Regions from separate parts of the Mesorhizobium sp. BR115XR7A genome, predicted to be linked through region 2. Evidence: predicted binding sites of a transcription regulator. Region 2 holds the regulator's gene; each other region holds the start of a gene.

The links. The regulator PhoB, encoded in region 2, activates phosphate uptake and scavenging genes when phosphate is short. The targets are predictions, from matches to a motif close to TGTCATNNANCTGTCAT.
Region 1: LB557_RS22075 (esterase-like activity of phytase family protein) is a predicted target of PhoB. The motif match lies at 5,834-5,850, and genes of this name have one in related genera.
Region 3: LB557_RS28470 (PhoX family protein) is a predicted target of PhoB. The motif match lies at 6,268-6,284, and genes of this name have one in related genera.

What each region holds. Positions count from the first base shown of each region.
Region 1 covers NZ_JAIUHW010000010.1:217,814-225,767, reverse strand. Annotated here, with positions in the region: gene LB557_RS22100 (hypothetical protein) at 1-841, opposite strand, end outside; gene LB557_RS22095 (DUF6471 domain-containing protein) at 796-1,023, opposite strand; gene LB557_RS22090 (MFS transporter) at 1,155-2,363, shown strand; gene LB557_RS22085 (MATE family efflux transporter) at 2,424-3,896, opposite strand; partial or broken gene LB557_RS31870 (L,D-transpeptidase) at 3,995-4,074, shown strand; gene LB557_RS22075 (esterase-like activity of phytase family protein) at 4,250-5,719, opposite strand; gene LB557_RS22070 (hypothetical protein) at 6,059-6,226, shown strand; gene LB557_RS22065 (trimethylamine methyltransferase family protein) at 6,240-7,793, shown strand; gene LB557_RS22060 (hypothetical protein) at 7,917-7,954, shown strand, end outside.
Region 2 covers NZ_JAIUHW010000005.1:234,278-242,231, forward strand. Annotated here, with positions in the region: gene LB557_RS12865 (ATP-binding cassette domain-containing protein) at 1-592, opposite strand, end outside; gene LB557_RS12870 (sugar ABC transporter permease) at 603-1,955, opposite strand; gene xylF (D-xylose ABC transporter substrate-binding protein) at 2,192-3,232, opposite strand; gene LB557_RS12880 (ROK family protein) at 3,497-4,732, shown strand; gene phoB (phosphate regulon transcriptional regulator PhoB) at 4,735-5,424, opposite strand; gene phoU (phosphate signaling complex protein PhoU) at 5,444-6,151, opposite strand; gene pstB (phosphate ABC transporter ATP-binding protein PstB) at 6,177-6,980, opposite strand; gene pstA (phosphate ABC transporter permease PstA) at 6,977-7,828, opposite strand; gene pstC (phosphate ABC transporter permease subunit PstC) at 7,832-7,954, opposite strand, start outside.
Region 3 covers NZ_JAIUHW010000017.1:117,318-125,271, forward strand. Annotated here, with positions in the region: gene LB557_RS28435 (SulP family inorganic anion transporter) at 1-1,560, opposite strand, end outside; gene LB557_RS28440 (helix-turn-helix domain-containing protein) at 1,622-1,900, opposite strand; gene LB557_RS28445 (phosphatase PAP2 family protein) at 2,176-2,880, opposite strand; gene LB557_RS28450 (hypothetical protein) at 2,889-3,230, opposite strand; gene LB557_RS28455 (sensor histidine kinase) at 3,399-4,790, shown strand; gene LB557_RS28460 (response regulator) at 4,787-5,449, shown strand; gene LB557_RS28465 (hypothetical protein) at 5,582-6,070, opposite strand; gene LB557_RS28470 (PhoX family protein) at 6,347-7,954, shown strand, end outside.

The DNA.
Region 1 (7,954 bases), on a different contig from region 2:
CTTCGTCAACGTCGAGCCTGAACCGGTATTCCGTCCATCGGTTCGGCTTGTTGGAAAAGGCGTCGCGGTAGTGCAGTTTCCCGAACACGTACAAATCGGTTTCGATTTCCCTGTTCTTATTAAGTTCAAGCATCGGTTTTCGTCTTGCCCACTCGCCCATGCTTATCAGGAGAGTCGACGTCATATCCTGTGTGGGGGCGAGATCCATTTTGCCGACCAGCAGGCGAGCGCCACGAACCTGGCGGCGCGGTTTCCGGCCGGATTTCCGGTCATGGAAATCGTAGTCGCAGATGTTCGTCAAATCGTAGGCAGGCGTCTGACCGAAGTTTTTAAATTTGATACGGATGTTTGGCATCCATTCGCTGCCAGTCTGAATGATTTCGATGGATTGCACGGCCAGATAGGCCCGCAGTTGGGCTTCATTAGAGCGACCAGCGATGTCGTTGGCCGTGCGGGCCTGTTCGACCGCAGCGGTATTGGCGTTGAGGGTGCGCCAGATAAAGAAAATACCTATGACGGTGAAAACGACGCCAGCCCACGAAGCCCAATGCATTCCTGTGGTGTCTTCAGCGACCGATTGCTGGGCTGCGAGATCACACCAATCAGGCTGGGCGTTCTGGCCATTGTCGGGTGGCTGGGCTTCTGGCTTGCCGGTAAAGGGATGGACACTGGCGGCAGCAAAGGGGCTGTCTGGATATTGCTGGGCGCAACGCTGTGCATAGTAGGAACTTTGATGTTTGCTGGTGGTGTATGACTGCCCTAGCGCCCCAAAGAGCAACAGGCCGATAATCGTGGCTATCCATCCAAACGTAACGTAGTCGTGCCTACCGCCGTCAGGCATTGAAGCAAAAACGCTGCACTAAAGCCCCCTCGGCTTATTTTGTTGTTCAAATTACGCTCGGTTTCGTGAATGTCCATAGTTGCCAGTTTTTCGGCGAGCTGTGCATATGTCAGGCCCTTTCGCTTCAATTCGGCTTTCAGGAGGTTCTTGGCCCGCCGCTCCCTCCGCTGGCCCCGATCCATTTTTTTTGCGATCATCGGCTTGCTGGCCGGGCAACGCCCAGCGTGGTGTCAGGAGCATGGCCGTCGACCGGAACGTCGGCGGTGAGGACGCGTTAACGTCGCGACCCCTGAACCTGATGACGAGGTTGGCCATGGCCTTTCGCGATCTGGCGCAAACTCACAACGAAGCCGGCAGCGACGTCCTCGCGATCCCGACTGTCGCGACGATGATCGCGGTGCTGTTTGCCGGCAGCACGGTGCTGACGCCTCTCTATATCGTCTACAAGCAGCAATTCGGCTTTTCGCAGATCACCTTGACGCTGATCTACGCGGTCTATGTCGTCGGCAATCTCGGCGCCCTGCTGGTGTTCGGCAGCGTTTCGGATGTCGTCGGGCGCCGGCCGGCGGCGCTTGCAGCCATGATCGTCGCCGTCATCAGCGCGGTTGTGTTCCTGTTTGCCGGCAATGTCGCGTCGCTCGAGGTTGCGCGGATCCTGAGCGGACTTGGCATCGGCGTGGGCGCCGGGACGGGAACCGCGTGGATCGCCGAGCTTCTTCCAGAGGCCGGCAGGTCGCGCGCCAGCGTCATCGCCACCAGCACCAACTTTCTCGGCCTCGGTTTCGGGGCGCTTGTTTCGGGGCTGCTGGCCCAATACGAGCCGTGGCCATTGCGTCTGGTCTTCATTGTCTACCTGGCGACGCTCGCGGTGGTGACGATCATGGTCTGGCGCACGCGCGAAACGGTGACGAAGCCAAGCGGCCTTGGCAAGGTCTCCATGCGGCCGCGGCTTTCCGTGCCGGCGCAGATCCGCTCGCGCTTCGTGGCGCCGGCGGTGACCGGGTTTGGCGCGATGGCGCTGGTCGGTTTCTATGCGGCGGTGGCGCCGAGCATCCTGGCGCAGCAACTGCATGAGGCCAACCACGCCGTGGCCGGTGCGCTGTTCTTCGAACTGGCGATGGTCGCGGCAATCAGCATCGTGGCGCTGGCGCGGATGGGGAGCAGCAAGGCGATGCTGGCCGCGCTGGCCTTGATGATCCCAAGCACCATGCTTGTGGTGGCGGCGCAGATGCTGGCCTCGATGGCGATGATGATCGCGGCGACGGCCTGCTGCGGCGTGGCGGCAGCGCTCGGCTATCGCGGCGGCCTGCAAGTGGTGAACGAGATCGCGCCGCGGGATCGCCGCGCCGAGGTCGTGTCCAGTTTCTTCATCTGCTGCTTTGTCGGCAACGCCTTGCCTGTCATCGGCATCGGCGTCGTGTCGACTTATGCCAGTGCTGTCGTCGCGAGCCTGGCCTTCGCGGCCATGATCATCGCGTTCGCGCTGGTGGCGCTCGCCTTCGGGCTCGGACAGAGGCGCTGAAACCGCCGCGCCAGCCCGGCAAGGCACGTCGGCAAGGCACGCCGGCAAGGCGGGCCGGCATCAGCCGTTCGGCGTTTCAGGCGCCATGTTCGCGCGCTGGCGCGGCACGCCAAGCCCGGTGTCGGGCGGTTCGCCGGCAGCCGGCCTGTTCTCGATCATGTGCAAGCTGCGCCAGCCGCCGAAGCGGTAGTAGATCGCGGCCAGGATCAGAGACGTGATCGAACCGGCCGGAAAACTCCACCACAGCGCTTCCTCGCCGATCACGCCGCGCATGTAATAGGCAAAGCCGGTGCGCACGACGAGCACCGAGATGACCAGGATGATCAGCGGCGGCATCACGGCACCCGTGGCGCGCACCGTGGCGAACAGCACGATGGTGATGCCGAACAGGATGAACGACCAGGACGCGGCCGTGTTGATATGGGCGGCGATATCGATCGCCGCGCTGTCGCTGCTCAGGAACAGGCTCAGGATCGAACGGTCGAAGACCCATAGCAGCGCGACGAGGGCGCCGGTCAGGACAAGGTTGAAACCGACGCCGGAGGCGGCGATGCGGCCGATCCGGTCCCAGCGACCGGCGCCGACATTCTGCGCCGCCATGGAAGAGACCGCGGCGCCGATGGCGAGCGCCGGCATCTGGATGTAGGTCCAGAGCTGCGCGGCGATGCCGTAGGCGGCGGCGACCTGCGAACCATAGGAGTTGACGATGCCCATCACCGTCAGGGCGGCCGCCGAGATGACGATCATCTGCAGGCCCATCGGCACGCCCTTGAAGACGACGATGCGCAGCAGCGCCGGATCCGGGCGCAGCAGGACGAGATTGGCGCCGGCCAGCCGCAACGGATGCTTGCGCGCGTAGAGCACGACGAGGATGGCGACGACGCTCACGGTCTGGCCGACCAGCGTCGAGGTGGCGGAACCGGCGATGCCGAGTTCAGGAAACGGGCCGATGCCGCGGATGAGCAGGGGATTGAGCACGATGTCGAGCACGACCGCCAGCGCCATGAAGATGAAGGGGGTGCGTGAATCGCCCGCACCGCGCAGCACGGTCATGACGAAGGACAGAAGGTTCATCATCGGCACGGCGACGAAGATGATGCGCAGGTAGGAGCGTGCAAGCGGCAAGGCGTCTGCCGGCGTGCCGAGCGCGCCCAGGATGGCGTCGACCCAGATCCAGCCGCAGACCGCGAACACCACTGAAACGAGGAAGAAGAAGGTGGCGCTGGTGCCGACGATGCGGCGCGCCTCGGGCAGGTCCCGGGCGCCGACCGACTGCGCCACCAGGATGGTGGCCGCCATGCCGATGCCGAACACCGTGCCGAGGATCAGGAACAGAACGAGGTTGGCGTTGGACGTCGCGGTCAGCGCCGACTCGCCGAGGAAGCGGCCCACCCAGACGGCGTTGACCGAGCCGTTCAGCGATTGCAGCACGTTGGAGCCGAGCACCGGCAAGGCGAAGAGCAGCAGCGTGCGCGGGATCGGGCCGCTGGTCAGGTCGCCGGTACGCCGGCGTGCGGGCATTTTTTCGTCCATGGCGGCCAACCTGGCAAATGTGACTCTGGCCCGCGACGATACCGCAGGCCGGACCAAGATGCACCCTGCGCCGAGGCGCAGTGACCGTCGATCGGCCGGGCACGCCGGAATGGAATTCCATCGGCAAGAACGCGTCGTCCGGCTGCGTGCGCTTATGAACCAGGACATCATCGACCTCCCGCTCAGGTCTTCGTGCGGCCCAACCTGTCGGCCGCCGGCAAGATCATCGCCGTGTCGAGCAGGACGGCCGAGCCGATCGATGCCGGTGTGCCGAAGGACGCGGAATTCCTGAAGTAGGCCTTCACGACCTGCACAGGCGGACGCGCCAGGCGCGCCCGCTTGAGCAGTGATCCTTACTTCTTGCCGAGACCCGGCAGCGTGACCTGATAGACCAGGAACATGGTGTCGACATCGGCGCCGTCATCGGCCTTGTAAGGCGCGCCGACCTGGAAGCCGTCCTGGGCGAGGAAGTCATTGTCGTTGCCGACGAACAGGAAATAGTCGTCGGGCAGCTTCGGATCGAGGACGCTGGCCAACGACATGGCTTCCCACTTCTCCGAAAGCTCGTTGTGGTCCTTCGCGCCGCCATTGTGCAGGCCGAAGTGGCCAAGCGCGGTGGCGTCGTTGATGTCGATGAACGGCGTCAGCTTGGCCGGCGTCACCGAGGGATCAAGCACGCCCTTGGGGGCGACCGGCTTGTCGGCCGCATCGAAGGCGCCGCCTGCGATGTCGGTCGCGCCGGAGACGTCGACGATGTTGATCTGGCGGTAGAGCGAAGCGTCACCCTTCTTCAGGCCCTGGCCGTTGCCGCTGTCGCGCGCCAGCATCAGGAAGGATGTGTTCGAAAGCGCCACGATCTCGCTCTGCGCGGCGATTTTGGTCTTGCCCTTGGCATCCTTGAACACCGGCAGCGGCACGACATATTCATGCGCGAGCTTCAGATGGGCGAGGTCGGAGGCATCATAGACCAGCGCCCGCGTGTTCTGCCGTGTCGAGGGTGAATCGCCGCCATCCTGCCGGGGCGCCGACTGCAGCACGGCGATCAGGAAGTTGCCGTCCGGCGTCATCGCCATGCCTTCGAGGCCCTGGTTGTTCTGGCGCCCGGTTTCGGGATCCTTCGGATCAGGGTCGGCGGCGCCCGGACCGGGATTGTCGGAGGAGAAGTTCGGCGCTCCTTTGCGCATCGGCACGAGAGCCGCAGGCGGCTGGGTCGCCGACATCAGGCGGCCTTGCGCGGAGAACCTGTAGATGTTGGGGCCGTACTCGTCGGAGATGAACATCGAGCCGTCCGGCAGCCGTACGATGGCTTCATTGTCGAGCGCGAGCTTGCCATTGGTGGCGACGGGCAGCATCGGCATGTCGCCGGCCGCGGCGCGTACGTCCGACAGCGGATCGAGGCCGGTGGCATCGGCGCCCGTGTCGTCTGTGAGAAGCATGGTGTCGGCAAGCGTCGCCTTGACGCCCGTCTGCTCCTGGCCGGCGGCGGGAGCAGCGCCCGGCGCGACAGGCGTGAACTCGATGGTGATGGTGTTGAGGCGCGGCCGGTAGTCGGTGGTGCCGGCGACATTGTAGCCACGGTCGGGCAGTAGCCAGAGCGATCCCTTGTAGGTGCCGGCATCATGTGTCCAGCCCGAAATGTCGATCGCCATGCCCGAGCCCGAGCCGAAGGTCTCGCCGAACTTGTCGCGCTGGTCGGCCGGGATGCGGCCGACGCCGACAAGGCCCTTGTTGATGTAAGCCACGCCATCGGCAAGCGCCGGGGTGAGGGCGGTGAACAAGGCCAGCGCGACGCCGAGCGAGGCGGTTCGGTACAGGTGTTTCATGGACAATCCTCTTTATGACGAAGCACGCCGGAGCGGCCGAAGGAAAAATGAAAAAGAGGGTGCCGCATCGATGATGCCGCGCGCGCCTCCCCGAAAGCGATCTAAGGCGTCAACATGATGCTTGCGTGACAGTGGGCGACACGGGTCCGCCGGTCTCTCCATGTGCAGATGAAAAACGCTGGAGAGCGGGAATTGGTGACCGCCCATGAGCGTCCCTGGCACAATAGGCACTTATGTCTAGTACGGATATGATGCCGGCTTCGAACTGACCGCGAGCGGAGGCCTTGAAGCCGCACTATCGCGCAGTGGTTATCGGGGGTGGCTTTGTCGGCGCCTCGGGTGGATTTGGCTACCACGATCGGCAAGAGCGTCGCGCTGGCGTTGGTGGACGACGGTTTCGCTGGGGAGGGGATGGCGCTTTGCGTGCACATTGTCGGCGTCGAACGGACGGCGCGGGTCATCGCGGCCTCGCCCTACGGTCCCCAGGGCAGAGCGATGCGGCAATGAGGAGGAGTTTCTGATGGTCGACGACGCTGCACGGGATACGAGGCGCGAACGCCGGCGCGGACGCATGGGCGAGGCAGGCAGCGAATCAAGCCGCAAGCCCAATTACCGCGCGCTGAAGAATCCGTTCCTGCCGCAGCCGATCTTTTCCGACGACCAGGTGGCGTCGATCCACGACACGGCGCTGCGCGTGCTGGAAGAATTGGGCATCAAGGTGCTGCTGCCCGAGGCGCGCGAGGTGCTCGCCCGCGCCGGCGCCCTGGTCGACCCCGACACCGACATGGTGCGCATCGGTCGCGACATGGTGGCGGCAGCCTTAGCCTCGGCGCCGCGATCGATCCACGCTTATGCCGGCGCGCGCTCTCGGGACCTGTCGCTCGAACTGGGCTCGATGACATTCCTGGCGGGCTCCGGCGCGCCCAATGTCACCGATCTCGAGCGCGGCCGGCGGCCCGGGACGCTGGTCGCCTTCGAGGAGTTGATCAAGCTGGTGCAGCATTTCGACGTCTTGCACATGCTGGGGCCGTGCATCGAACCGCAGGACATCGACAATCGTTTCCGCCACTATGCCGTCAACCGGGCGCAGCTGACTCTGTCGGACAAATTTCCGTTCGTGTTCGCGCGTGGCACGCCGCAGGTCGATGACAGTTTCGAGATGATCAGGCTGGCGCGCGGGCTGTCCGAGGACGAGTTCCGCTCGGGCGCGCATTGCTACACCGTCATCAACACCAACTCGCCGCGCCAGCTCGACATTCCGATGGCGCAAGGCATCATCGATTTCGCCAAGGCGGGCCAGGTCCTGATCATCACGCCGTTCTGCCTGGCCGGTGCGATGGCGCCGATCACCGTGGCCGGCGCGCTGACCTTGCAGCATGCCGAAGCGCTGGCCGGGCTGACGCTGGCGCAGATCGTGCGGCCGGGCGCGCCGGTGGTCTACGGTTCCTTCTCCTCCAATGTCGACATGAAATCGGGCGCACCGGCCTTCGGCACGCCGGAGCACGTCAAAGCCACACTGGGCGCAGGCCAGCTGGCGCGCTTCACCGGTCTGCCCTGGCGCTCGGGGGGCGGCAGCGCGGCGAACATTTCGGACGCGCAGGCCGCGCACGAGACGCAGTTCGCGCTGTGGGGCTCGGTGCTGTCGGGCGCCACCGTCTGCATCCACGCGGCCGGCTGGCTGGAAGGGGGCTTGAGCGTTTCCCTGGAAAAGCTGGTCACCGACATCGAGGCGCTGCAGACGGTCGCGGAACTTTGTGCGGCGACCCCCGGTGACGACGACGCAATAGGCTTCGAGGCGATCGCCGAAGTGCAGCCGGGCGGCCACTTCTTCTCGGCCGGCCACACCATGGCGCGCTATCGCACCGCCTTCTACGAGCCGTTGGTGGCCGACTGGTCGAATTTCGGCAACTGGACGCAAAGCGGCTCGAAGACCGCGACCGAACGCGCCACCGGCATCTGGAAGCGCACCCTTGCCGATTTCGAGCCGCCGGCCGCGGCGGCCGCCACGTCAGGCGTGCTCGACGCGTTCATCGCGCGGCGCACGGAAGAGGGCGGCGCTGCGCCAGTGTCGTGAGATAGTTCGCGGATCCATCATCCCGAATTGTGGCCGTGATCCCGGAACCCGCGGCGCGTCCCGCGCATTCATGGATGCGGACCAATGCCTGGCTCCATCCGTGAGCCGTTGAGGGAGGACGACATGGGTTTCGACCAGTACCACGAACCGCCGGAAGAATT
Region 2 (7,954 bases):
CGACCTGGGCGGTTTCCTGGGGCCCAAGTGCCGCCGTCGGCTCGTCCATGATCAGGATGCGGGCATTGAACAGGATCGCGCGCGCGATCGCCACCGATTGCCGCTGACCGCCCGACAGCTTGATCACCGGTTCCTTGAAGCGCTGGAAGCGGGGATTGAGCCGCCCCATCACCTTGCGCGCCTCGGCCTCCATGGCGACGTCGTCGAGCGTGCCCCAGGCGGTCATCAGTTCGCGGCCGAGGAACAGGTTGGCGGCGGCATCGACATTGTCGGCCAGCGCCAGCGTCTGGTAGATCGTCTCGATACCATATTTCTTGGCGTCGCGCGGGTTGGAAATCGCTGCCTCCTCGCCATTGACGAAGATCTGGCCCGCATCGCGTTTGTAGGCGCCGGACAGGATCTTGATCAGCGTCGACTTGCCGGCGCCGTTGTGGCCGAGCAGTGCCACGACCTCGCCGGGGAAAAGATCGATCGAGGCGTCGTCGACGGCGCGGATGCCGCCGAAGGCGATCGAGATGTTGCGCATGTCGACCAGCGGCGTGCCAGTGGGCGCAGTTGTGAGGGCCCTTACGGGAGCGGTTTTGTCAGCCATGGTCGTATCCCTAAACCCGCTTGCGATAGACGGTGTCGAGCCAGACGGCGATGACCAGCACGGCGCCGACGACGATGCTCTGCAACGGCGAATCGACACCGAGCAGCACCATGCCCGACTGCAGCGACTGCATCAGCAATGCACCGAGCATGGCGCCGATGATGGTTCCCGAGCCGCCGGCAAGCGAGGTGCCGCCGATGACGGCCGCGGCAATGACCAGCAGCTCATCCAATGTTCCCAGCACATTGGTGGACGAGTTCTGCCGGGCCGACGAAATGGCGGCGGCGATCGTGGCCAGCACGCCCATGATCATGAACACCTTCATGGTGATCCAGCGCGTGTTGATGCCGGCGAGATTGGCCGCTTCCGGATTGCCGCCGATAGCAAAGACATAACGGCCGAAACGGGTGCGGTTGGTGATGAAGGTCATGACCAGACCGACGGCGACCGCCATCAGCACCGGTATGGCGATGCCGTGGGCGATGAACAGCCCGCCCTCCGGCACGGTGATGTTGTTGGCGGCCGCGTACCGGTTCACGATCCCGATCGGCCATGGATAGGAGTTGGCTAGCCAGACCGCGCCCATGATGACGGCGCAGGTGACGACGCCGAGCAGCGTCTCGGCCCAGATCGGCCGCAGGGGGAAGCGGAAGCGCTTGCGCTGGACCCGCCCGTTGAACAGCGCGAACACGACGGCCAGGCAGGCGACGATGCCGACGACCCAGCTCCAGGTGGCGCCGATCGATCCGGCCGGTCCGCCGCCCATAAGCTGGAACGTGGCGTCGAGCGGTGCCACCGTCTGGCCTGACGTGACCCACCAGGCGGCGCCGCGCCAGACCAGCAGGCCACCCAGCGTGACGATGAAGGCCGGCACTTCGAGATAGGCGATGATGAAGCCCTGGAAGGCGCCGATCAAAAGCCCGAGCGCCAGACCGATGACCAGTGCCAGGACCCAGATCCATGGGTTGCCGAGTTCAAGTCCTACGAACCGAACCAGGAAATGTACCTGCGCAAAGCCCATGACCATGCCGATCAAGCCCTCGGCGGAACCGACGGACAGGTCGATGTTGCGCATGACGATGACCAGCACCATGCCGCAGGCCATGATGGCGACCGCGGACGTCTGCACCGACAGGTTCCACAGATTGCGTGGCGTGAGGAACGTGCGGCTGTCGAAATCGAGCGGATTGACACCAAGACGCAGGCTCGAAATCACATGCAGCGCGACCCAGATCAGCAGCAGCGCGCCGATCATGCCGAGCATGCGGGTATCGATCTCGGTCGCCTTCAGGAAACGCGCGACCGCGCCGAGTTCCGACGCACGCGCCGTATCGGCCTGCGAGGTTGAGGTCGTGTCGGTCATGATGTCCTCCCAGCGGCTTGCCGTCTGACGCGGAGCCGGACCAGAGCCCAGAAGTTAGCCGCCAGCGGCGGAAACACAAATCTTGTCGGGAAAACGCCGCGGCTTGGAAGCAATTCCAGGAAAAGTGCGTAAGGGTTTTTGTCCGGAATTGCGAAGACAAGGAAATTGGAACGGCCAGTGTTCAGAACACTGACCGTTCCACGCCGCGGCGTTTCCGACTTTTCAGGCGATCAAGCTCAGTTGCAGGCCGCGACGTTGCCCGCGGCAACGCCCGTGCAGACTTCGTCCTTCTTGATCCAGCCGGCGTCGATGACGAGGTTGAGATTGTCCTTGGTGATGGCCACCGGGGTCAGGAACAGCGACTTGACGGTGTTGCCGCCAGGCGTCGTGAAGTCCTTCACGCCGGCGATGTCGGTCATCTTCTTGCCGTCGGCGAGTTGCGAGGCGATCTCGGCGGCGTTCTTGCCGAGTTCGCGCGCGTCCTTCCACACCGACACGGTCTGGGTGCCGAGCGCGATGCGGTTGAGCGCGGCGTGGTCGCCGTCCTGGCCGGAGACCGGCACGGTGCCGGCGAGCCCCTGCGCCGTCAGCGCCGCGACGACGCCGCCGGCGGTGCCGTCATTGGCGGCGACCACGGCGTCGACCTTGTTGTCGTTGGCGGTGAGGAACTGTTCCATGTTCTTCTGGGCGTTGGCGGGCAGCCAGCCGTCCGTATAGGCTTCGCCGACATTCTTGATCTTGCCGCTGTCTATGGCCGCCTTCAGCACTTCCATCGAGCCCGAGAACAGGAAGTCGGCATTCGGATCGGCGCCGGAGCCCTTGATGAAGACGTAATTGCCCTCAGGCTTCACCTTGAACACTTCGCGGGCCTGCATGCGGCCAACTTCCTTGTTGTCGAAGGTCAGGTAGAAGACGTCCTTGTTCTCGATCAGGCGGTCATAGCCGACGACCGGAATGCCCTCGTCGAGCGCCTTCTGTACCGCCGGGCCGATGGCCGACGCGTCCTGCGCCAGGATGATCAGCGAATTGGCACCCTGCGAAATCAGGCTCTCGACATCGGTCAGCTGCTTGCCGGGATTGGACTGCGCATCGGCGGAAATGTACTTGTCGCCCGCGGCCTCGATCGCCTTCTTCATGGCCGCCTCGTCGGTCTTCCAGCGCTCCTCCTGGAAGTTGGACCACGACACGCCGATGACCTTGTCCTTTGCCTGCGCGACCGACGCCAGCGTCAGCGACATGGCGACACCCGCCAGAATGGCGACTGTGAATCTCTTCATGATATCCTCCCTGCGCCCGCGTGTGGCGCGACCAAACTGGCCCTAAGGCCGGCACAAAGGCCCTATTTTTTCGAGCCTCGAAAAAACACTGGTCCATCGCCTGAGCACTGTCAACATTGATTCTGACGCATTTTGAGGTGCCAGAAGCCTTTTTTCGAGCCCCGCAATAAATAAATGACAGCCCCAGCCGCTTCTGCCAGTATTCGACCCGTTGCCGGAGGTGTTCGAGGGGGCGTCAAGAACCACGGCGACGGGGAGGGAATGATGTCGGTCGGAATCCGCCACGACGATCTGCGCCGGCGCAACCGTGCAATGGTGATTGGAGCCGTGCGCCGGGGTGGCCAGCCCTCGCGCACTGAGATCGCCGCCACCACCGCCCTGAGCCACTCGACCATATCGGCGATATCAGCCGATCTGATCGGCGAAGGTATCCTGAGCGAAGGCAAGCCGAACGAGGCCGGCTCACTGAAACGCGGCCGGCCGCAGGTGGGCCTTTGTCTCAACCCCGAGGCCGCGGCGGTCATGACCGTGGTGCTGTCGCTGAATTTCCTCTCCGTCGCCGTCATCGACTACGCCGGCCAGGTGATATCGGAGGAGCAGCGCCGGCTGGACACGCTGACCATGTCGCGCGAGGCGCTGATCGGCGAATGCGTGGCCATCGTCCGGCGCCGCCTCGAGGATCCCGACCTCGATGTCGCCAGCATTGCCCGCATCGCGCTGGCGATCCAGGGCATCACCGACACCGAGGCGCGCGCCATGCTGTGGTCGCCGATCACGCCGCAGACGGACATTGCCTTCGCCGATATACTCGAAGCCGAATTCGGCATCCCCGCCACCATGGAGAACGACTGCAACATGATGGCTGTGGCGCTGCGCTGGCGCGACCCCGAGCGCTACCGCGACGACTTCATCGCCATCCTGCTCTCGCACGGCATCGGCATGGGCCTAGTGCTGAAGGGCGAGCTGTTCACCGGCACCCATTCCTCGGGCGGCGAGTTCGGCCACATGATCCATCGCCCCGGCGGCGCGCTCTGCCGCTGCGGGCGGCGCGGCTGCGTCGAGGCCTATGCCGGCAACTATGCCATCTGGCGTAATGCAGGACAGATGGGTGAGGACGCCAAACCGGTCGACGTCAGCGACGCCGACATGCGCGCATTGGCGGCCACGGCGCGCGAAAGAGACGGACCGGAGCGCGAGGCCTATCGCAAGGCCGGCGAGGCGCTAGGCTATGGGCTTGGCAGCTTGTTCGCGCTGATCGATCCGGCGCCGGTTGCGATGGTCGGCGTCAGCGCCGCCGCCTTCGATCTGATCGAGCCGGCCTTGCGTGAGGCCATCGCCCAGACCGCCGGCGGCCAGCATTCGAAATCGATTTCCTTCGATACAGAGCCGAACGAATTGCCGCTGATCCGCGAGGGCTGCGCCATGCGCGCGCTCACCTTCGTCGACCAGGAGATTTTCGCGCCGGGCGTGCAGGTGAGATCCGGCAAGAACGTGGCCTGATCTCAATCCTCGCGAATTGCGTAGCCTGCGCCACGGATGGTGCGTATCACATCGGGCATGCGGCCATTGTTGACCGCCTTGCGAAGGCGCCCGACATGCACATCCACGGTGCGCTCGTCGATGTAGATCGTCTCGCCCCAGACATTGTCGAGCAACTGGCTGCGCGAGAACACGCGGCCAGGATGGCGCATCATGAATTCGAGCAGCCGGAACTCGGTCGGTCCGAGCCGGATCTCGCTCTTCTTGCGATAGACCCGGTGCGATTCGCGGTCGAGCACGATGTCGCCGACCTTGAGCACGCTGGACAGCACTTCCGGCTTGGCGCGGCGCAGCAGCGCCTTGACCCGGGCCATGAATTCCGGCGTCGAGAACGGCTTGACCAGATAGTCGTCGGCGCCGGTCGAGAGGCCGCGCACGCGATCGCTCTCCTCGCCACGCGCCGTCAGCATGATGATCGGCAGTCGCTCCGTCTCGGGCCGCATGCGCAGGCGCCGACAGAGTTCGATGCCGGAAACCGCCGGCACCATCCAGTCGAGCACCAGGAGGTCGGGCACGTTTTCCTGGAGGCGTATCTCGGCTTCGTCGCCGCGTGTCACCACCTCGACCTGGTAACCCTCGGACTCCAGGTTGTAGCGGAGGAGCACGCCCAGCGGCTCCTCGTCCTCCACCACCATGATGCGTGGCGCGATCATCGGTCGATCATCCCTGCCGTCAAGCCGCCGGCACCGACATCGCCGTCTCGTCCTGCTTCGGACGGTTGGCGGGCAGTTGCGTGCCGGTCAGCACATAATACGCATTCTCGGCGATGTTGGTCACATGGTCGCCGATGCGTTCGAGATTCTTGGCGCAGAACAAAAGATGCGTGCAAGCCGTGATGTTGCGGGGATCCTCCATCATGTAGGTCAGGAGTTCGCGGAACACCGAGGTGTATTTGACGTCGATGCGTTCGTCGTCATTCCTGAGCTTGGCGAGGGCGGCGGCATCGCCGGCCGCATATTCCTCGACCACGCCCTGCACCTGGATCAGCACCAGCTGCGCCATGGAGTCGATGGAATGCGACAGGTCGCGCGGCGTGGCGGTGAGGCCGACGGAGCCGACGCGCTTGGCAATGTTCTTGGCAAGGTCGCCGATGCGTTCGAGATCGCCCGCCATGCGGATCGAGCCGACGACATGACGCAGATCGTCGGCCATCGGTTGGCGCTTGGCGATCAGGGTGATGGCGCGATCATCGAGTTCGCGCTGGCGTGCGTCCATGATGGCGTCGTCGGAGACGACGCGCTGTGCCAGCGCGTTGTCGGAATTCAGCAGCGCCTTGGTGGCGCCGCCGACCATCGTGCCGGCGAGATCGCCCATGTCGCTGATCAGCCTGCTGATCTGTCCGAGATCCTCGTCGAAGGCTGCGACTGTGTGTTCGGCCATGATCCTGGTCCTCGTATGCGTGAGATCAGCCGAAGCGGCCGGTGATATAGTCCTGCGTGCGCTTCTCGCGAGGCGACGTGAAGATTTTCTCGGTCTTGTCGAATTCGACCAGCTCGCCCAGATACATGAAAGCCGTCTGCTTCGACACGCGCGCGGCCTGCTGCATGTTGTGGGTGACGATGACGATCGTGTAGTCGGCCTGCAACTCGTCGATCAATTCCTCGATCTTGGCGGTCGACAATGGGTCGAGCGCCGAGGCCGGTTCGTCGAGCAGGATGACCTCCGGCTTGACCGCCACGGTGCGGGCGATGCAAAGCCGCTGCTGCTGGCCGCCCGACAGGCTGAGGCCGCTGGCGTTGAGCTTGTCCTTGACCTCGTTCCACAGCGCGGCGCGTTTCAACGCCTGCTCGACACGGCCGTCCATCTCGGCCTTGCCGATCTTCTCATAGAGCCTGACGCCGAAGGCGATATTCTCATAGATCGACATCGGGAACGGCGTCGGCTTCTGGAACACCATGCCGATCTTGGTGCGCAACAGGTTGAGGTCCTGCGAGCGGTCGAGAACGTTCTGGCCGTCGAGCAGCACCTGACCCTCGGCGGTCTGCTTGGGGTAGAGCTCGTAGATGCGGTTGAAGACGCGCAGCAGCGTCGACTTTCCGCAACCCGACGGTCCGATGAAGGCCGTCACGCTGCGCTCGGGCAGCGACAAGGTGATGTCTTTCAGCGCCTTCGACTGGCCGTAGTAGAAATTGAGGTTCTTGACCTCGATCTTCGCCTTGGCGGCTGCCTCTGTCGCAATCGTCATGTCTGGAGACAACATCTGGCTCATTTGTCCTCTCTGCGTCCGGTCAGGCTGCGCGCAAAGATGCTGAGCGCGAGAACCGTCAATGTGATTATGAGTGCGCCGGTCCACGCCAGTTGCTGCCACTCCTCGTAAGGGCTGAGAGCGAACTGGAAGATGGTCACCGGCAGGCTGGCCATCGGCGCATTGAGATTGCTCGACCAGAACTGGTTGTTGAGCGCTGTGAAGAGTAGCGGCGCCGTCTCGCCGGAAATGCGGGCAATGGCCAACAATATGCCGGTGACGATGCCGGACATCGCCGCGCGGTAGGCCACCGAACGGATCACCACCCAGCGCGGCGCGCCAATCGCCGTGCCGGCCTCGCGCAAAGCGTTCGGCACAAGGTTGAGCATGTCCTCGGTGGTACGCACCACGACGGGAATGACCAGGATGGCCAGTGCCACGGCACCGGCGATGGCCGAGAAATGCCCCATCGGCCGTACCATCAATTCGTAGACGAACAGGCCGATGATGATTGAGGGCGCCGACAGCAGGATGTCGTTGATAAAGCGCACCACGGTGGTGAGCTTCGAAAAGCGGCCATATTCGGCCATGTAGGTGCCGGCCAGCACGCCGATCGGCGTGCCGACGACGATGCCGATAATAGTCATCACGATGCTGCCGTAGATGGCGTTGAGCAGGCCACCGGCATCACCGGGCGGCGGGGTCATTTCCGTGAACACTGAGAGCGAAACGCCCGACAGGCCCTTATAGAGCAGCGCGCCGAGGATCAGCGCCAGCCAGGCAAGGCCGATGCCGGCGGCGACGACGCAGAGCGTCATCATCACGCCGTTCTTGCGCTTGCGGCTCTGGTGAAGCGATGCGGCTGTCGACATCGGTCAGACTCCGGTACGGGCATCGATGCGCATCAGCATGTAGCGGGCGATGGCAAGGATGAGGAAGGTGATGACGAACAGGATCAGGCCGAGCGCCACCAACGAGGAAGTGTAGAGATCGCCGAC
Region 3 (7,954 bases), on a different contig from region 2:
CGCCTTGTGGGCCGCGCTTTCGATGACATTGGCCGCCGTCGAATCGAAAAGCGGCACGGCCGAACAGTCGAGCACGAAGTTGCGGCGCTGGTCGGCGATGCGGTCGAGCACGCTGCCGACAGTGGACGCGGCACCGAAGAAGAAGGCGCCCGAGATGCGGTAGACGACGGTGTCGGCGTCGCTTGCCTCGGCGGAATCATAGGTGCGGGCGCCGCCGACGCTGTCGGCGACATCGTCCTGCGCCAGGTCCGCCTCGACCGCGACGGACTTGGCCATGCGGTCGATGAACAGGATCGAGCCGAGCGCGAAGCCGACGACGATGCCTTCGGTGAGGTCGCGGAAGACGACGATGAGGAAGGTCGCCATCAGCACCAGCGCATCGCCGCGCGATGCCCTGAGCAGCGTGGCGAAGGCTTGTTTCTCGACCATGTTCCAGCAGACCACCGCCAGGACGCCGGCAAGGGCCGCGAGCGGGATGTAGCTGGCAAGCGGCGCCGCCACCAGCATCAGCACCAGCAGGATTCCCGAATGGACCATGCCCGAGACCGGACCGTGTGCGCCGGCCCGCACATTGGTGGCGGTGCGGGCTATGGTGCCGGTGGCGCAGATGCCGCCGAACAAAGCGGACGCGACATTGGCGAAGCCCTGCGCCACCAACTCGCAATTCGAGCGGTGCCGCCGGCCCGTCATGCCGTCTGCGACGACGGCCGACAGCAGCGATTCGATGGCGCCGAGCAGCGCGAAGGCGATGGCGTCCGGCAAGACGTCGAGCATCCTGCCGAAGCTGACGGGTGGCATGCCAGGCCATTGCAGGCTGCGCGGAATGCCGCCATAGCGCGTGCCGATCGTCTCGGCCGGCAACGCCAACAGCGCAACGACCAGCGAGGCGAGCCCGATGGCGATCAACATGGCCGGCCATTTCGGCCGCCAGCGCTTCAGCAAGACGATGGTCGCGATGGTCAGCGCCGCCACGCCGGTCGCCGCGAGGTTGATCGTGCCGGCTGCTTCACCAAGCGCGATCAGCTTGGGCACGAACGGTCCGGGCTCCCTTCCCGGCAAGGTCAGCCCGAACAGTTCGACGATCTGGCCGGAGAAGATGATGACGGCAATGCCGGCGGTGAAGCCGACGGTGACCGGATAGGGAATGAACTTGATGTAGGTGCCGAGCCGGAGATAGCCGATGGCAATGAGGAACACACCGGCCATCATCGTTGCCAGCAGCAGGCCGTCGAGGCCGACGCGCGCCACCGTCGCCGCCACCAGCACGATGAAGGCGCCGGCCGGGCCGCCGATCTGGAAGCGGCTGCCGCCCAAGGCCGAGATGATGAAGCCGCCGACGATGGAAGTGTAGAGGCCACGCTCCGGCGTCACGCCCGAAGCGATCGCGATCGCCATCGACAGCGGCAGCGCGACGATGGCGACAGTCAGCCCGGCGATGACATCCGCCTTGAAATGCGGCAGCCGGTAGCCCTCCCGCCAGACCGTCACCAGCTTCGGCGTGAACAGCTCGGAGAATGTCGGCTTCACCGCCTGATGCACTGCCTGACGCGATTGATCCATGGACTGCCCCTGCAAAAGCGGCGGGATCGTCGGCAGGACTGTCGGCGGTCGCCGTCGCGACTTATTCCGGCTCGGCCTTGGGTTCCGGCGGCATGGCGGGCTTGAGGCGCACGCCCCTGCCGCCGCGCTCGCTGGCCTGGTTCTCGCCGATCAGTTCCACCCCTGCTTCGTCGAGAGCCTGGATGACCTTCATCAGCGTATCGACCACGCCCCTGACCACGCCGCCGCTCGCCTCCATGCGCTGGATGGTGGGAAGCGAGACGCCGGCGCGCTCGGCGAGCGTCCTCTGGTCGATGCCGGCCAGCGCCCTTGCGGCGCGCATCTGCGCGGCAGTGATCATCGGCCGGAATCCCCGTCTGAGCCTGCTGGCGTAACGTATAATACCATCATTATCATGTTTCAAGCATCATCATATCGGTTTTAGACGTAACCACTGCCACCTGATGCCCATTTTCCTCGATACCTGCCAGGGATTTCAGGTAGGGTGGCATGCATCAGAGGCAGGGGGTACGCGGGTGAACGTTTTCAAGACCATGGTAATATCGGCAGGCTTGCTGTCGACGGTTCTGGTACTGACGGGCTGCGGAGGGCACCTCATCAACAGGTTGATCTGACTCAGTCAGGCTCCTCGCTCACCGCCTTGCGCCGTTGCAGAAGCCTCGCCACCAACCAGCATAGCATCGCCCAGGCGAAGCCGGCACACCAGCCCGCCAGCACATCCGACGGCCAGTGGACGCCGAGATAGATGCGGCTGACGCCGACCAGCACTGTCGTCAGCACCGCCAGGAACAGCACGTAGACCTTGGTTGTCCGGCCCGGCAGGAAGCGCGCCGCCAGCGAACCGAGCGTGAGGTAGGTCACCGCCGACAGCATGGCATGGCCGCTCGGGAAGGAAAGCGACGTCTCGTTGACAAGATGCGAAACCAGTTCCGGGCGCGGCCGGTCGACGCCGGCCTTCAGCAGGCTCGACAGCACCTGGCCGCCCGCCACGGCAACGAACATGAGAAGCGCCGTCGCCGGGCGGCGGATCAACAGCAGATAGATGATCGTCGCCGCCGTGATCAGCACCAGAACACTGGAGCTGCCGAGGCTGGTGATGTCGCGCATCGCGCCTTCCAGCCATGGCGGACCGATCGGGATCGTCGGCTGACCGGCCTGGCGGAATGCAAGCAGGATTTCGGTATCGAAGGCGTGTGGCGTGGTGGCCCGTGCCACCTCCATCAATTCCTCGAACGCCCACAGCCCACCGGCGATGACCAGGCCGGCCAGCAGCACCGGGAATTCGACCCGATTGAGCAGAGCTTTCGCGGCGTTCTTCATCGGCACCGTCACATCCGCCCTTGCAGATAGGGCCCAAGCGTGATCAGCGCCACGGCCGCGATTGCCAGCGCGATGCCGGCCGCCTGCAGCGCGTTGACGCGCTCGCCGAAGAACACCAGCGCAACGACATTGACCGAAACCAGCTGGATCACCGCCGAGAGGCTGAACGATACCGACATGCCGAACTCGCGGATCAACCGCAGCATGATCAGATTGCCCAGCGAATAGAGCGCCAGCGTCAGCAGGATCTTGCCCAGGCTGGGCGCCAGCCCCCATTGCTTGGCGGCGGTCGCCGCCAGCAGGAAGATCACCGTCGAAAAACCGAGCTGCATAAGTCCCGAAAAACTCAACGTCCCGTCCCCCTCGAAGCAGCTTTCGCCTGATATCGCCGACCTTGTTTCCGAAGCGTGCCGGAACGTCAAGCGACGTCGTTCAAACGAGGGTCTTGGCAACGGCGAGACTGAAGCTCAATGTGCCGGAATCGCCCAGCCTGTCGATAGAGGGGCGGTCAGGGGTTCATGATTCGTATTTTTCAGAACTTGGCGCGGCGCTGGAGCGAGCTTTCCCTTGCCCTGCAATTCGTCGTTGCTGGCGGTTTTGGGCTGCTGGTCGTCATGGTGATCGTCGGGACCTGGGTGACGACGCAGATCCGGGACGGCGTCACTCGCAATTCGGCCGCCACGACGGCGCTCTATGTCGACAGCGTGATTGCGCCGCTGCTGCCCGACCTGCGCAAGAGCGAGGAGCTCAGCGCATCCGTCAAGCAGGCGCTCGACGAGACGCTCGGCCAGGGCGCGCTCGGCAAACGCCTGGCATCCTTCAGGCTCTGGCGCCGCGACGGCACGATCCTCTATGCGAAGGACTCGGCTTTGACGGGTCGCCGCTTCGACCTGAACGACAATCTGCGTTCTGCCTTCCAGGGCAGCGTCGTTGCCCAGTTCGATACGTTCGACGAGAACGAAGACAAGGAGCGGGCCGCGGGTGTGCCGTTGCTCGAGATCTACAATCCAGTGCGCGAGCCCTGGTCCGGCGAAGTGGTCGCCGTCACCGAATTCTACGAGGTCGCCAGCGATTTCAAGGCTACCCTGGCTTCCGCCCTGCTGTCGAGCTGGCTGGTCGTGGCCGGGACCACCTTGACGGCATTTCTGCTACTGTCGGGCATCGTCCTGCGCGGCAGCCGCATTATCGACGACCAGCGCGGGGCGCTGCGCCGCCAGGTGTCCGAGCTGCAGGGCTTGGTGACGCAGAACAGCGCCTTGCGGCATCGTGTGCAGCGGGCGTCCCGCCGCGCCACCGCGCTCAACGAAAGATATCTGCGCCGGATCGGCGCCGACCTGCATGACGGCCCTGCCCAGCTCGTGGCGCTGGCCGCGTTGCGCATGGACAGTCCGGTGTTTACCGGCGACGGGCATGGCAGCGAAGGCCGCTCGACCGAAATCGCCATGATCCGCAAGACGCTGGAGGATGCGATGCGCGAGATACGCGGCATCTGCACCGGCCTGGTCCTGCCGCAGATAGAAACGGCGGCGGCGGCGGACGTGCTGCGGCTGGCCGTCGAGGAGCATGAGCGCCGGACGGGCACATCGGTGACGCTTACGATGCCGAGACATTTGCCGGAGCCCGGCGCTTCTGAGAAGATCAGCATCTATCGTTTCGTGCAGGAGGGGCTGAACAATGCCTACCGCCACGGACGGGGCAAGGATCAGGCGGTGCGTGCAGGCATGAAAAATGGTAGGCTTTTCGTTGAAGTATCGGACGGCGGACCGGGCTTCGATCCGGCGCGGGCCGAGGGGTTGGGCCTTGCCGGCCTCAGGGAGCGGGTTGAAAGCATTGGCGGCCAATTCGAAACACTCACAGGGCCGAAAGGCACGAAGCTGGTGATCCGTCTTTCGGTCGAGGAGCAAGCATGATCGGCGCCATCCGCATTGCCATTGTCGACGATCATCCGCTGTTCCGCGAAGGCGTGACGCGCAGCCTGTCGGAGATCGGCGGCTTCGAGATGGTCGGCGAAGGTGCGACCGCGCAGGACGCGGAGCGCATCGCCTCGACCATGCAGCCCGACATATTGCTCATCGACATTTCAATGCCGGGCGGCGGCCTGGCCGCGGTTGCCAGCATCCTTGCCGACCATCCCGCCCAGAAGATCGTCATGCTGACCGTTTCAGAGGCGAATGCCGATGTGACCAAGGCCTTGAACGCCGGGGTGCTCGGCTATGTCCTCAAAGGCGTCGGATCGCGTGCGCTTGCCGATATCCTGCGCAACGTGGCGGCCGGCGAAAGCTATCTTTCGCCGATGCTGTCGGCCCGGCTGCTTTCCGACGTGCAGTCCTTGCAGCCCGCCAACGGCGTGGCGGACCGGCTGCGGCAACTCACCGGCCGGCAGACCGAAATCCTGCGGCTGGTGGCGGAGGGACTGAGCAACAAGGAAGTCGCCTTACGCCTGGAGCTGCAGGAGAAGACCGTCAAGCATCACATGACGGGGGTGCTGTCGAAACTCAACGTACGAAACCGTACTGAAGCGGCCCTCATCATGCGCGAGTTTCGCGACCGCGACAGGGACCGTTCGTAGCCATCGTGGAACGCCGCGAAACGAGGTCACCTCCGCCGGGGGGCGGCGGAGGTGACGTGTGAAGCTGGTCGTTGCCTGTTGACCAGCTTCACAAGGCGAAATTCATAGGGCCGAAATTCAAAGGGTCGAAATTCATAGCGCCTTGAGACGGCTGGCGTCGGCCGGTGTGGCACGGCGATCGATGATCGTGCGGCCGAGCTTATCCTTCATGCTGAAGCGGCCGTTCTCGATCTTTTCCGTCAAGCCGTCAGGGTGCTGAACTGTAATCTTGTTGCCGTCCACGTCGACCGTGTCGCCGGTCGTGGCGTTGACATGGCTTGTGCTCTGGTTGCCCTGGCCCTTACCCTTTCCGCTATTCCCGCCGCCGCTGTTACCGCTATTGCCGTTGCCGCTGTTTCCTCCATTGCCGCTGTTGCCGCCACCGCCACCGCCACCGCTGTTACCGCCACCGCCATTCCCACCGCCACCGCCGTTGCCACCCTTGTCGGCATGTGCGATCGCGGCATCGATTCCAGGCACGAAGCCATGGAAGACGATTCCATAGGGAGCGATGGTCAGCGCCAGGACGGCCGCCGATCTGAGAGCCAGACGGCAACAACGGGCCGTGATCGATCCACGCATACTGATCTCCGTCGATTGAGCCGGCGCGCCCACCCCAACGTTGCAGTGCAACAACATCGCCGAAAGACGTGGTGACCGGAAGCGACCTCCGACCGTTGCGTTTGTCCCCCAGGACCTTTGCAGGCGCAAGCTTGGACCAAAGTCCCAGGCGAGGCGTGAAAAATCGCTCTCGTGAGCGAGCGGCAGCGGAGATACCATGTCACGAAAATGTGATCAGCCTGACGTAAGGCGGTCGAACAGGCAACAAGCTCCAGCCAAACCAAGCCAGAGGTTCCCATGACCGAACATCGCTCCCCCGACGCCCGATTCCGCACCAGCCTGCTCGAGGAAAACGAAGGCCCGGCCAACAATCCCAGCGAGAACCGCACCATGGGCGAGATCATCGCTGCGCGGTTCTCGCGCCGTGGCTTCCTCAAGGGTTCGCTTGCCGTTTCGGCGATCGCCGCCACCGTCAGCCCGCTGGCCATGATCGCCGCCGACGATGCCCGCGCCGCGGAAGGCTCAGCGTTCAAATTCGACGAGCTGGAGGCCGGTATCGACGATAAGCACCACGTCGCGCCGGGCTACGACGCCGACGTTTTGCTGCGCTGGGGCGATCCGCTGTTTGCCGATTCGCCGGAATTCGACCCGACGAAGCAGTCGGCGCAAGCCCAGGCCAGGCAGTTCGGCTACAACAACGACTATGTCGGTTACATCCCGCTCGATGGCTCGGCCGAACATGGCTTGCTGGTGGTCAACCACGAATACACCAACCCGCATCTGATGTTCCCAGGCATCGTCAAGATTGTCGAGAAGGACGGCAAGAAGTCGGCCGAGGTGGCGCCGCTCTCGAAAGAGCAGGTCGATGTCGAGATGGCCGCCCATGGCGGCACCATCGTCGAGATCCGCAAGGATGGCGGCAAATGGCGGGTGATTCGCGACGGCAAGCTCAACCGCCGCATCACCGCCAACACCGAGATGGCGCTGTCGGGCCCGGTTGCCGGCCATGACCGCGTCAAGACCAATGCCGACCCGTCCGGCGTCAAGGTGTTCGGCACCATCAACAATTGCGCCGGCGGGGTCACGCCCTGGGGCACCTATGTGATGTCCGAGGAGAACATCCATGGCTATTTCTCCGGCGAGCTGCCGGAGGGCCACAAGGAGGCCGCCAACTACAAGCGCCTCGGCATTCCGGAAGGCGCCTATGAATGGGGCGCGCACTATGACCGCTTCAACCTGGCCAAGGAGCCGAACGAGCCTAACCGCTTCGGCTGGATCGTCGAGGTCGATGTCAACGACCCGGCCTCGGTGCCGCGCAAGCGCACCGCCATGGGCCGCTTCAAGCATGAGGGCGCCGAATCGATCGTCGCCAAGGATGGCCGAGTGGTCTTCTATCTCGGCGACGACGAGCGCTTCGACTATGTCTACAAGTTCGTCACCAAGGGCATGTTCAACGCCGGCGACCGCGCGGCCAACAAGGATCTGCTCGACGACGGCACGCTGCATGTCGCCAAATTCGCGGAGGACGGCTCGGTCGAATGGATGCCGATCGTGTTCGGCCAGGGGCCGCTGACGGCGGAAAACGGTTTTGCCGGCCAGGCCGACGTGCTGATCGAGACACGTCGCGCCGCCGACCTCCTTGGCGCCACCAAGATGGACCGGCCCGAAGACATCCAGCCCAATGCCAGCAACGGCAAGGTCTATGTCATGCTGACCAACAATTCCAAGCGCAAGGCCGATCAGGTCGACGCCGCCAACCCGCGTGCCGAAAACGCCTTCGGCCACATCATCGAAATCGTCGAGGACGAGGGCGATTTCGCCGCCACCAAAGGCAAGTGGGAAGTGCTGCTGAAATGCGGCGACCCGTCGGTGGCCGCCGTCGGCGCCACCTTCTCCACCGCGACG